Regions from separate parts of the Megasphaera massiliensis genome, predicted to be linked through region 1. Evidence: a T-box and tRNA genes for the amino acid it is inferred to sense, from the RefSeq annotation. Region 1 holds a T-box; the other holds one or more tRNA genes.
The links. A T-box is a leader RNA that pairs with one kind of tRNA and senses whether it is charged. The one in region 1 lies ahead of thrS (threonine--tRNA ligase), so its partner is inferred to be a tRNA-Thr.
Positions count from the first base shown of each region.

Region 2: it encodes a tRNA-Thr, which carries the amino acid that the T-box ahead of thrS (threonine--tRNA ligase) is inferred to sense. The anticodon was not compared.

Region 1 is NZ_JAXIXE010000045.1:24,888-28,556, forward strand. Features, by position in the region: gene thrS (threonine--tRNA ligase) at 28-1,935, opposite strand; T-box leader at 1,972-2,189, opposite strand; gene UCI88_RS09975 (electron transfer flavoprotein subunit alpha/FixB family protein) at 2,331-3,347, opposite strand; gene UCI88_RS09980 (electron transfer flavoprotein subunit beta/FixA family protein) at 3,368-3,669, opposite strand, start outside.
Region 2 is NZ_JAXIXE010000017.1:3,862-7,530, reverse strand. Features, by position in the region: gene UCI88_RS03770 (NanQ anomerase/TabA/YiaL family protein) at 1-199, shown strand, start outside; gene UCI88_RS03765 (hypothetical protein) at 714-1,241, shown strand; tRNA gene UCI88_RS03760 (tRNA-Thr) at 1,491-1,566, opposite strand; gene UCI88_RS03755 (FadR/GntR family transcriptional regulator) at 1,914-2,639, shown strand; gene UCI88_RS03750 (transketolase) at 2,804-3,640, shown strand; gene UCI88_RS03745 (transketolase family protein) at 3,637-3,669, shown strand, end outside.

The sequences.
Region 1 (3,669 bases):
CATAGGGCATGCTTTCGACAAAGGAGATTAGCCTTCTCTAGTTGCGCTCACACGAAGGATGTGTTCGATGACGTCATCGATCGGCTTGTCGCCTAAATCACCTTTCGAGCGGTCGCGCAGGCCGAAGGCACCGTTTTCCATTTCCTTATCGCCGACGACGGCCATGTAAGGAACTTTTTCCATCTGTGCCTTGCGGATCTTGTAACCCAGTTTTTCATTGCTTTCATCCACTTCGACGCGGATGCCTTTGGCTTCCATCTTCTTGGCAACGTCCTGGCAGTAGGCCAAGTGTTTTTCAGAGATCGGCAGGATCTTGATCTGGACCGGAGCCAGCCAGGTCGGGAAGGCGCCGGCATAGTTTTCGGTCAAGATGCCGATGAAGCGTTCGATCGAACCGTAGACGACGCGGTGGATCATGACCGGACGGTGTTTCTGGCCGTCTTCCCCGGTGTAGGTCAGGTTGAATTTTTCCGGCAGGAGCATATCGAGCTGGATGGTACCGCACTGCCAGGTACGGCCGATGGAGTCCTTCAAGTGGAAGTCGATCTTCGGACCGTAGAAGGCGCCGTCGCCTTCGTTGATGCTGTAGTCGAGGCCGAAGTCATCCATGGCTTTGCGCAGGGCATCGGTCGTCATTTCCCAGGTAGCGTCGTCGCCCATGGAGTTGTCCGGACGAGTCGACAGTTCAGCGTGGTAGGTCAAACCGAAGGTAGCATAGACTTCGTCGAAGAGGCGAATCGTTTCCTGGATGACGTCTTCGATCTGGCTGGGCATCATGAAGATGTGGGCATCGTCCTGAGTGAAGCAGCGGACGCGGAACAGGCCGTGGAGGGCGCCGGACAATTCATGACGGTGAACGAGTCCCAGTTCGCCGATGCGCAGGGGCAGTTCCTTATAGGAATGAGGTTCGTTGGCATAGACCAACATGCCGCCCGGGCAGTTCATCGGTTTGATGGCATAGTCTTCATCGTCGATCTTGGTGAAGTACATGTTTTCTTTGTAATGATCCCAGTGACCGGAAGTTTCCCAGAGTTCGCGGTTCATGATCATCGGAGTCATGACCTGCTGGTAGCCGTAGCGGCGGTGAACTTCGCGCCAGTAGTCGATGAGCAGGTTGCGGACGATCATGCCCTTCGGCAGGAAGAACGGGAAGCCCGGGCCGTATTCGCTGAGCATGAACAGGCCGAGCTGTTTGCCCAATTTACGATGGTCACGCTTTTCAGCTTCTTCCATCATCTTCAAGTAGTCGTCGAGTTCGGATTTCTTTTCAAAAGCCGTCCCGTAGATACGCTGGAGCATCTTATTCTTTTCATCGCCCCGCCAGTAGGCACCGGCGACGGTCTGGATCTTAAAGGCTTTAACCCGGCCTGTCGATTCGCAGTGCGGACCGGCACAGAGGTCGTAGAAGTCGCCTTGGCGATAGACGGAGATGACGGCATCTTCCGGAAGGTCCTGGATGAGTTCTACTTTATAATCCTGGCCGGCATCTTTGAACATCTTCAACGCGTCGGCACGGGAGAGGATTTCTTTGGTAATGGGAAGATTTTCTTTTACGATCTTAGCCATTTCAGCTTCAATGGCACCGAAGTCGTCCTGTGTGAAGCGGTGTTCTGTATCGAGGTCATAGTAGAAACCGTTTTCAATGGACGGGCCGATGGCGAACTTGACGCCCGGATAGAGGTGCTGGATCGCCTGGGCCATGATATGAGAGGCTGTATGGCGAAGGGTATCCTTCCCTTCCTGATCGGCAAAGGTGAAGAATTCGACCGTCGAGCCGTCGACGATAGTTTCACGAAGGTCCGTGACTTCGCCGTTTACCCTTGCGACCAATACTTTTTTAGCAAGACTGTTGCTCAGTTCTTTTACGGCCTGGGCAAGAGAAATGCCATCGGAAAATTGTTTTTTGCTTCCATCTTTCAACAGTAATTCTGCCATACGAAACATCCTCCTTAATAAAAAAAGCCCTCGTCCTCAAGGGACGAGAGCATTACTCACGTGGTTCCACCCTAGTTCACCGGGAAAAATCCCAGCGTACTCAAGCGCCGTAACGGGGCGTCCGGAGTTTCTTACTCAGTTCAGAAACTCAGCTCTAAGGCGGTAACTTTTCAGTCTTTATAAGGTACTCCCAGCAACGTACCTCTCTCTGTCATAAAGGAGCTGTAAAGTGTTGTCCTTTTCAAAGCTTTTCTCTTATATCTAAGGTATGCGTAAATTATACGGCACGTTTCGGGCCTTGTCAAGTGAGAGAAACCATCTTTCCACCCGGAATATTTCACAAAAAAAGCACTGTCTCAGAGAGACAGTGCTTTTATCATTCACAATCAAGTAGCTTATGCGAGGCCTTTCTGTTTCTTGATAGCTGCGGTGAGCATCGGAAGAACTTTGTAGACATCGCCTACGATACCGTAGTCGCAAACTTTGAAGATCGGAGCATCTTCGTCTTTGTTGATGGCGATGATGCAGTCAGAGCCGGACATACCAGCCAAGTGCTGAATAGCACCGGAGATAGCGCAGGCAATGTAGATCTTCGGAGCAACGGTTTTACCCGTCTGGCCGACCTGATGGAGAGCGCTGATCCAGCCAGCGTCAACTGCGGCACGGGAAGCACCGACAGCGCCGCCGAGAACGTCTGCGCATTCTTTCAGGATGCCCGTAGCGAACGGTTCTTCACCATTCATGCCGCGGCCGCCGGAAACGATGATGTCAGCGTCTTCGATCTTAACGCCTTCGCCGCCCATTTTAATGAGTTCGACGAAACGAGTCATCATGTCAGCATCAGAAACTTTAACTTCTTTTTCGATAACTTCACCCGTTGCATTGGGGTCAGCTTCCGGTTTTTTGAAAACGTGCGGACGAACCGTACCCATCTGCGGGCGGTTGTCTTTACAAATGATTTCAGCCATGATGTTGCCGCCGAGAGCCGGACGAGTCCAAACGATGGTCTTGCCGTCGTCGTCAACGCTGAGCTGCGTGCAGTCAGCCGTAAGGCCCGTTTTCAAGGTGTTGGCAACGCGAGGGCCGAGGTCACGGCCGATGTTGGTAGCACCGACGAGGAATACGTTAGCTTTTTCTTCTTCGAAGAAGTCGCAAAGAACTTTTGCATATGCTGTCGTATTGTAATGTTCGAGTTTCGGATCGTCATAGACGAAAACTTTATGAGCACCGTGAGCGATCAATTCCTGTGCCAACGGTTTTACATCTTTACCAATAAGAATAGCGCCGACTTCGTCGCCAATGGTGTCAGCCAAGATGCGGGCCTGACCCAACAATTCAAAAGATACATCACGTAATTTGCCTTCAAACTGTTCAGCAATTACATAAATGCCTTTGCATTCTGCTAAATCCATTTTCACTGTTCCTCCTTGAATTAAATGATTTTCTGGGCAGTCAGTTTTTCCATGAGCTGGTCGACGATTGCCTGTTCGTTGTCGTCTTCAACTTTGAGAACGAGACCGCCGGATCTCTGAGGCGGAGTGAAAGTTTTACGAACTTTTGTCGGAGAACCACTCAAACCGATAAGCGTTTCGTCAACGCCGATAGCAGCAGCGTCTAAGGTCGGGATTTCACGGCGTTTTGCTTTCATCGTGCCGCGAATGGTCGGGAAACGCGGTTCATTCAAGTCTTTTACAGCGGTGATGAGGACAGGGAAATTAGCTTCAGTTACGATGT
Region 2 (3,669 bases), on a different contig from region 1:
AAACTATGAAGTGGCAGAACGAGATGATGAACGCGATTTAATTTTCTATAAAGAAGTCGAAAATGAAGGTTTCGTCGAAGCTAGACCTGGCTGTTTCAGTATCTTCTTCCCAGAAGATGTCCACCGCCCTGCCTGTGCATCGGGAGAATCGATGACCGTTCGAAAAGTAGTCGTAAAAGTCAGCGTGGACTTACTGTAAGAGAATAGGAACGTCTCGTAATTTGCCGAATACACGATTTGCAACATGGTGTGACAATCCCTATAGGCCGTCATAGCGCCCAAAGAGTTGATCGTTATTTCCGAGTAACCTGAAAAGATTGCTCGGAATTTTTTTTTGATTCGTCGGCGTCGGAGGTAGGGCCGTGAAACCATCATCTGATTGCTATGCGTGGACATGCCAAGGGTAAGGTGAAAGATACGCTCGTTATGAATACGTACATTTTTTGTATAGGGAATATGGCTCCGCCGTTTTGATGCGTCCCTGGAGGTGGAGCCTCATCGAACCTATCGAAATGATATTTTTGGTATTTGATATGAAAGAATCGAAAATGCTGATAAATGATAATATAAATGATATAATGAAGGAGAATATCGAATAAGCCCCCATGTTGTCGTCGATGGATTTTATCCCTGCACCCTTTTGGGGGGATGCAGGAACGGGTGCTATGGTAGGAACCCAGCTAGGTATGTTACATCGTAGAAAGGAGAACACCATGGATGACATCAAAGCTATTGAACGGTATTTAATTGGCAGGTATGTGCAGGAGAAGGAGGTAAATCTTGCCGAGGTCCCCAGTCGGCGTGATGCACTTTTGTACCTTGCCCTGCGGGAAGAATTGGCTGTTATGAACCGGCCGCTGTACCAAACTGTAATCCTAGCCGGAGCTGATGGTCCGGCCTTTCCGGAAATTCCGACCAGAACACAGGATGAGGCGCAAGAACTGATTTTAGACTGCCTCTCCGGCATGCGAGCTGTCTATATGGGCGGCCTGTTTCCAGACGTGTCTCCGGAGAGCATGAACCGGATTCAAAACGTTGTTATAACCTATAAGAATGTCCCCGACGCAGAACTGCGGGAGATGGTCAAAAATCAGATCTCGTGGCAACAGGCCAGAAAATCAGGGCAGCCATACGACCTCGAGGATATTCGAAAGGATGCCCGAAAGATTCGTCCTTACGACAATGCCTGGAATCTGTATTACGACGAAACATACCCCGGAATGGAAGACTGCGATGAGTGATGTTATAGGAACTTTTTGACGAGAGAGTTTCACTTAAAGCGATGAATGTTTTGATGTACAAAAAAAGCCCGTTCCGGGCTTTTTTTGTGATGACAACGGGAGTCACTAAGACGACCTACTGCCCTGCGGAGGACATGAAAAGGATAATACCCCGTCGTGCAACAATTATTTTTAGGGGAGATGGAGTATGATTATTTAGCATAAAAAAATAACCTTGCTATTGAGAATAGCAAGGTTATAATTAAGTGTTGGAGCCACTAATAGGATTCGAACCTACGACCCTCTCATTACGAATGAGATGCTCTGCCAGCTGAGCTATAGTGGCAAGTACTCTTATATTATAGTCATGTGCCTACCTGTTGTCAACACTTTTTTTCTTACAGCGTGATATTTTTTTCTGAAGGGGTGCGAAGTTGATTTCCTTGGGATGAGGCATTGCGTTAAAAACTATGCTTTTTTTGCCATTATCCTCGGCTGTTAGATGTATAAAACGACATATGGCTATTTCGTGAAATATGACACATTGTCTAATTTATAGGAAATATAGTATAATAAAGCAAAAAAATATGTGTAGAACAACTGACCTTTAATCATGATTTTCTTTTGAGAAGTAGGGCCTTTTATTTTGTTTGATTGATTGAACGATGAAATTGTTTATAGGAGCTGTTTATTATGGTGGAAGAAACGCAAAAGTATTTAAAACCAATCAATACTAAGTCTGTCGTACAGCAAGTTGTTGACCGATTGACTCAGGCTTTAATTAATAAGGAATTGCTGCCTGGAGATAAAATTCCGACAGAGAAGGAACTGGCATCCACGTTTGGCGCTGCTAGAAATTCTGTGCGGGAAGCCATTAAGATTCTTATTTCATTTGGTGTTTTAGAAATCAGAAGGCCGGAAGGTACTTTTGTGACTAATGGATTTACCGATGGGATGATCGATCCCTTGTTATATGGAATTATTTTGGATGATGCAGACTCTATGGATTCTTTGATGGAATTGCGTGAGTGGAATGATTTTGGCATGCTGCGGTTGGCGATTGAGAAAGCGACACCTGCAGATATTAAATTACTGGAAGATCGTTTGGAAAATTTAAGAAAGCAATTATCTAAAAACGATTTTGAGGGAGTTATATCAGCAGATGATGCATTTCATGAAACTTTGGCACTTATTACACACAACTCGCTGTTCGGAAAAATCTGCCATGTAACAAGGCTTTTGACTACTTCACTGCGGTACAAGACGCTTACACATATGTTGCGGTCTAAGCAAGGAGCAGAAGAAGTATATAGGACACATGTTGAAATGCTGAATGCTATTAAAAATAAAGATATTCACAATGCGGAGGGTATTGTCCGGAAAAGCTATTTTTATGATGAAGGCGCCTTAGATGGCTAGTTTTTATCGCATATCGGCAGTGTCATGGAGACTTTTTGATGTTTTCTAAAATTGAATAATTGTATTGACAAATTGTAATCTCGATGGTATTATTACAGCATAACAAAGGTCCTACGTTGATCATTGGACGAAAGTATCAGGAATTTAATAAGAGGTGATTTAGTATGAAAAACACAAGTATCAAAGAATTGGAAAATATTGCTTCTGATTTGAGGAAAAAAGCAATTACCATGATTTATGAAGCACAATCGGGACATCCGGGAGGCGCCTTATCTGTAGCGGATTATGTAGCTGCTTGCTATTTTCGCGAAATGAATATCGATCCGAAAAATCCGCAGTGGCCGGATCGAGATCGTTTTGTCTTGTCTAAGGGCCATGTTTGCCCCATCCAATATGCGGCTCTCGGTACATTAGGATATTTTCCGGAGAGTGATTTGCATACCTTACGTAAAGAAGGTTCTAAATTACAAGGTCATCCTGATATGAAAAAATGCCCCGGCATCGATATTTCTACAGGATCTCTTGGGCAAGGACTGGCTTGTGCAGTCGGAATGGCCATTGCCGGCAAGAATGATAATAAAGACTATCGGGTTTTTGTTGCAGTCGGCGATGGGGAATGCCAAGAAGGGGAAATTTGGGAAGCCTGCCAAACTGCCAATAAGTATGAATTAGATAATTTGATTGTATTTATTGATAATAATAACCTTCAAATCGATGGAACAACGGATGAAGTCATGCCTAATATCGACCTTGGAAAAAAATTTGAATCTTTTGGGTTTGATGTATATGAAATTGATGGTAATAACATGGAACAAATTGTTCATACGTTGGATATCATACGCATGAGAAAAAATAAAAAACCACATTGTATTTTTGCCCATACGGTTAAAGGGAAGGGTGTCTCGTATATGGAAAATAGCTGTAAGTGGCATGGTGTGGCACCGAATGATACCGAATATAGACAGGCGATGGATGAATTAGAAGGAGGTATGAAATCATGATGGAAATGACAAGAAAAGCAACGAGAGAA